Prosthecomicrobium sp. N25: one gene and its partner. The protein of the gene in region 1 interacts with the protein of each later gene in a pairwise test. Links are inferred from orthologs where the notes say so. Each region holds a gene or a part of one and is shown on either strand. Other genes may lie near its edges.

Region 1 (2,739 bases):
ACCCTGTCGGGGCGGGCACTTCCCGCCCGCGTCGGAGCGCCGCGGCGGCGCTCCTGCGAGGGTGTCAGGCGGCGCGGCGGAGAATCAGCGTCGCGTTGGTGCCGCCGAAGCCGAAGGAGTTGGAGAGCACGGTGTCGATCCGGCGCTCGCGGGCGACCAGCGGCACGAGGTCGATCGGGGTCTCGACGGACGGGTTCTCGAGATTGATGGTCGGCGGTGCGATCTGGTCGCGGATGGCGAGGGTGGAGAAGATCGCCTCGACGGCGCCAGCGGCGCCCAGGAGATGGCCGGTCATAGACTTGGTGGAGGACATCGAGATGCCCGCCGCGGCATTGCCGACCAGCCGCTGCACGGCGCCGAGCTCGATTTCGTCGCCGAGCGGAGTCGATGTGCCGTGGGCGTTGATGTAGTCGATGTCGGCGGCCGTGATGCCGGCGCGCTTCATGGCGGCGGACATGCAGCGGAAGGCGCCGTCGCCGTCCTCGGCCGGGGCGGTGATGTGGTAGGCGTCGCCCGACATGCCGTAGCCGACGACCTCGGCGTAGATCTTGGCGCCGCGCGCCTTGGCGTGCTCCAGGCTCTCGACGACCACGCAGCCGGCGCCCTCGCCCATCACGAAGCCGTCGCGGTCCTTGTCGTAGGGCCGGGAGGCGCGGGTCGGCTGGTCGTTGAAGCCGGTGGAGAGGGCGCGGCAGGCCGCGAAGCCGGCGATGGAGATGCGATTGATCGGCGACTCGGTGCCGCCGGCGACCATCACCTCGGCGTCGCCCAGGGCGACGAGGCGGGCGGCGTCGCCGATCGCGTGTGCGCCCGTCGAGCAGGCGGTGACGACCGCGTGGTTGGGGCCCTTGAGGCCATGCTGGATGGAGACGTAGCCACCCGCGAGATTGATCAGGCGGCCGGGGATGAAGAAGGGCGAGACGCGCCGGGGCCCGCGCTCCTTGAGCGTCAGGGAGGCCTCGTAGATGCCGCCGATGCCGCCGATGCCCGACCCGATCAGGACGCCCGAGGAGATCTGCTCCTCGTAGGTCTTCGGGTGCCAGCCGGCGTCGTCGAGGGCCTGGGTGGCGGCCGCGACGGCGAAGATGATGAAGTCGTCGACCTTGCGCTGCTCCTTCGGCTCGAGCCACTGGTCGGCGTCGAAGGTGCCGTTGGTGCCGTCGCCGCGGGGGACCTGGCAGGCAATGCGGCAGGCCAGGTCGTCGACCTCGACGCGGGTCACGGGACCGGCGCCGCTGCGGCCGGCCCGGATGCCGGCCCAGGTCTCCTCGACGCCGCACCCGAGCGGCGTGACCATGCCCAACCCCGTGATGACGACCCTGCGCATCTTATCCATCAGTCCGAACGAGCCCGTTCCACAAAAATCCGACCGGGCGCTGGGCGCCCGGTCTTCCGAATATGGTCACGATATCCGGGAAGGCGAGCGGTCAGCCCGCGTTCTTCTCGAGGAACTTCACGGCGTCGCCGACGGTCAGGATCGTCTCGGCTGCGTCGTCCGGGATCTCGACGCCGAACTCCTCCTCGAAGGCCATCACGAGCTCGACCACGTCGAGAGAGTCGGATCCGAGGTCGTCGATGAAGCTCGCGTTCTCGGTCACCTTCTCGGCGTCGACGCCCAGGTGCTCGACCACGATCTTCTTCACGCGCTCAGCGATATCGCTCATTTCTTTCTTCCTCGAATCCTTGAAGATTTTTCGACCCAAGAAGCCGCGGGCCGGTTCCTGCCCGCTGCCTCGAACCATCCGATCGTCGAAAGCGGCTCGGATCCGGTCCGGGGCCGTCTCGGATGACACCATCGGTGTCGCCGGAGCCCCGTGTTCCGTCGCTGGCTCGCCCCCCCGATTCTGACCGCGCTCGGCCGCAGGACCGCACGCGTTCTCACCCCGTTACCGAAGAGATGGCGGTCGTGCTAGCACACTTTATTTGGCTTGACCAGCGGCCGGCAGACCGTCGCGGAGCGCGGAAATCCAAGCTCCGGAGCCGGTCCGGACGCCCTCAGATCATGGCCATCCCGCCGTTCACGTGAAGGGTCTGGCCGGTGACGTAGGCGGCCTCATCGCTCGCCAGGTAGACGACCGCGGCGGCGATCTCGGACCCGGTGCCGAGGCGGCCGGCGGGCACGGCGCCGAGAATCGATTCCTTCTGCTTGTCGTTCAGCGCGTCGGTCATCGGCGTCTCGATGAAGCCCGGCGCAATGCAGTTGACCGTGATCGAGCGGCTGGCAACCTCCTGGGCGAGCGACTTCGACATGCCGATCATGCCGGCCTTGGCGGCGGCATAGTTGCCCTGCCCGGGGTTGCCCGTGATCCCGACCACCGAGGTGATGCCGACGATGCGGCCGTGGCGGCGCTTCATCATGCCTCTCAGGGCGGCGCGGGCGAGGCGGAAGCCGGCGGTGAGGTTCACCTCGATGACCTGGTCCCACTCCTCGTCCTTCATGCGCATGAAGAGGTTGTCGCGGGTGATCCCGGCGTTGTTGACGAGGATGTCGAGCTTGCCGAGGCCCGCCTCGACGGCGGGCACCAGGGCGTCCACGGAGGCCCGGTCGGCGAGGTTCGCGACGTGGATCTGGACGCGCTCGCCGAGCTCGTGCGCGATGGTCTCGAGCACCTCCCGGCGCGTTCCCGACAGGGCGACCGCGGCGCCCTGGGCGTGGAGGGCCTTGGCGATGGCGCCGCCGATGCCGCCGGTCGCGCCGGTGACGAGCGCGGTCTTGCCGCTCAGGTCGAACATGATCTC
Region 2 (2,937 bases), 450 kb from region 1 along the record:
CGGAGTTCAATCCTCCCGAAGACGGATGCCCTTGCCCTCAGACATGGGCCGGCGAGGCCGGCGTCACCTTGCCGACCGGGCGCCAGACATTGCGCCGACCCGTCACCTTCTCGCGCAGGTCGCACCAGGCGAGATAGATGTCGAGCTGGCGCTCGGCGACACCCGGGATGCCGAGCGGGTCGAGCCCTACGAAGGGCAGGAAGGGATTGCGGCGCAGGTAGCCGTGGATCTCCATGCGCAGCGTCGGCCGGGTGCTGACCGAGCGGGCGTGGAAACCGTAGGTGTCGGCATAGACGAGCGTGTTGGCGGCCACGGTGACCTGACGCGGCGGCGCGTAGTCGAAGCGGGCGAAGTCCTCCGGCCGGACCCGGAACGAGCCGAGCGCATGGTGGGCCCGCTTGTCGCGGCCGGCGGTCAGGCTCTGCTCGTACTCCCAGGCGAGCCGCTCCGGCGTCAGGCGGTGGGACCCGGGGGCGTACAGGAACGGACCGTCCTCCGGGCCGACGTCCTGCAGGAAGAGCCAGACCTTGGCGGTGGGGTGGAAGGTGTCGGAGTGGAGCTCTGTCTGCGGGTCGGCCTTGCCGCGCTCGGGCTCGGCGATGACGGTCTGCAGGTGGTAGACCGGCGTGCCGCCCGTCGAGGCGACGTAGCGCATGGTCGACCGGACCAGATCGTTGCGCACCACATGGGCGGCCTCGGGGATCTGCGGCAGCGTCCGCGCATCGAGCGGGATCATCCGCGTCACGGTCTGGCCCTGGCGCATCTCACGGGCCTCGAATTCCTGATTGTACAGCCGGTCCTTCAGGCGCGCGAAGGCGTCGGCGGGCAGGAAATCGGGCTTGATCAGGAAGCCGTCGCGATCGAAGGCCGCCCGGTCCTCGGCGGGCACGGCCGCGGCCAGCGCGGCGCGGCGGCGCTCGGCCATGCGGGCGGCGAGCTCGACCCGGCGCTTGTGCAGCCCCATCTCGTTCAGCCGGGCATTGCCCAGGATGGGATTGTGCCGGAAGGACTTGGCCGACCCGAGGATCTCGGCCGCGTAGAGCGGCGACTTCAGCCAGTCGATGGCCTTCATGCTTCTCTCTCCGTCGCGGGCGCGTCCGATCCTGCGCCCGGGGAGAATCTATACATCTGAAATTCGAGCAAAAAAGAAGCAGGCTGCGCAGCTTGCGAAGATTCGTACGGATTCGGTCCTCACCCGGCGTCACGGTTCGCGAGTGTCGGATCGCCGCCATGACGGCGGGGATCTCGGTCCCCGCATCGGCCTTGGCGCTCAGACCGAGGCGAACCTGGCGAAGGCGGCCCGCACGGCCTCGGGAATACGTCGGGGGCGTCCCGTCTTGCCCAGCGCCGCGATCGTCACCTTGGCGGACACCAGGATCTCCGCCCCGATCCGGACGCTCTGCGCGAGTACGAGGCGGGCGCCGCCGATCTCCCGGAGCGCCGTGCGCACCTCGACGAGGTCGTCGAGCCGGGCCGGCTTCAGGAAGTCGATCTCCATGTGGCGGACGGCGAAGAAGACCCCCTCGGGCCCTGCGGACGCCTCCGATTGGCGGACGCCGAGGTGGCGCAGGAAATCGGTGCGGCCGCGCTCCATGAAGCGCACGTAGGCGGCGTGGTAGACGATCCCCCCGGCGTCGGTGTCCTCGTAGTAGATGCGGACGGGCAGGCAGTGCCCGTCGGGGCCGAGGCGGCCGGCGACCAGGGACTCGGGGTCATGCGGGGCGGTCATGGCCCGAAGTCATGCGGCTCCCGCGCGGGCCGGTCAAGGCGGCCGGACGGCTCAGCCCTTCCGCCACCGGTCGAGCGCCGCGAGGGTCACCATCGCCTCGCCGCCCCCCGCGCCGGCGATGTGGCGGTAGGGCCGCCCGGGCTCGCCCAGGTCGGAGAGCACCGCCAGGGCGCCGAAGAAGGGCTCGTCCCGCGTATAGGTGGACGGCGTGACGACGGTCCGGATGCCGGCGGCGGTCGCCGCCTTGAGGCCGTTCAGCGAATCCTCGATGGCGACCGCGGCGTCCGGGTCGACCCCGAGCCGTTCGAGCGCGAGCGCGTAGACGTCCGGGGCCGGCTTCTTGCGCCGGACCTGCTCGCCCGTGACGATCTCGGCGAAGAGGTCGTCGCCGCTCGGCCCGAAGCCGGAACGCAGGATCGAGACCGCGTTGGGCAGGCTCGCCGAGGCCGCCAGGGCGAGCCGGACGCCTGCCGCGCCGGCCTCGCGGACGAGACGGGCCACGCCCGGGCGAAGCTTCGCCTCGCCGGCCTCGACGAGCGCCTGGTATCGCGCGGTCTTGGTCTCGTAGATCCGGTCGATCCGCGCCAGCATGCGCGGTCCGCCCGCCGCATCGTAGCGTTCGACGTAGTGGCGGATCCGGTCCTTGCCCCCCGTCACGGCGAGGAGCCGGCCGTAGAGCTCCGGCGTCCAGTTCCAGCCGAGCTTCTCGGCCTCGAAGGCCTCGTTGTAGGCGCGCCGATGGACCTCCTCGGTGTCCGAGACGGTGCCGTCGAGGTCGAAGATGAGGGTCAGCATGAAGGAGCACCGGGACGAGGAGGGTCGATGAGTATAGCGACCGGCCGGCCCCTCGTCGCCTCCCGCGCCCTCAGTCCTCCTCGGCGCCGAACAGCGGCATCTGCTCCGGCCGGCCGGTCGGAACGGGCAGGCCCATGTGCCGGAAGGCGGCGGGCGTCAGGACGCGGCCGCGCGGCGTGCGCATGACGAAGCCCTGCTGGATCAGGTATGGCTCGACGATCTCCTCGATCGCGTCGCGCGGCTCGGAGAGCGCGGCAGCGATCGTCTCGATCCCCACCGGTCCGCCCGCGAACGAGACGGCGATGACGGTCAGGTATCGCCGGTCCAGCTGGTCGAGCCCGGCCTCGTCCACCTCGAGGCGGCGGAGCGCCACGTCGGCGGATTGGCGGTCGATGCGGTCCTTCCCGCCCACC

Evidence for each region. Proteins that work in one complex are often made in the same cells at the same time.
Region 2: the proteins of WBG79_RS09585 (region 1) and ybgC interact in binary tests that used the Escherichia coli proteins (3 or more experiments, as listed by UniProt). The link is inferred for Prosthecomicrobium sp. N25 from one-to-one orthologs.

The regions. Positions count from the first base shown.
Region 1 is NZ_JBBCAT010000001.1:2,121,990-2,124,728, reverse strand. The notes cover bases 47-2,725. They hold WBG79_RS09585 (acyl carrier protein), read right to left. Parts: upstream 1,665-2,725; coding sequence 1,428-1,664; downstream 47-1,427. Other genes in these bases: fabG (3-oxoacyl-[acyl-carrier-protein] reductase), read right to left, coding at 1,996-2,725; fabF (beta-ketoacyl-ACP synthase II), read right to left, coding at 65-1,327. In the rest of the region: more of fabG, read right to left, coding at 2,726-2,733. UniProt on the Escherichia coli protein: Carrier of the growing fatty acid chain in fatty acid biosynthesis.
Region 2 is NZ_JBBCAT010000001.1:1,667,454-1,670,390, reverse strand. Bases 1-2,877 are described here. They hold ybgC (tol-pal system-associated acyl-CoA thioesterase), read right to left. Parts: upstream 1,730-2,877; coding sequence 1,271-1,729; downstream 1-1,270. Other genes in these bases: ruvB (Holliday junction branch migration DNA helicase RuvB), read right to left, coding at 2,595-2,877; WBG79_RS07565 (HAD-IA family hydrolase), read right to left, coding at 1,781-2,524; WBG79_RS07575 (phytanoyl-CoA dioxygenase family protein), read right to left, coding at 38-1,072. In the rest of the region: more of ruvB, read right to left, coding at 2,878-2,937.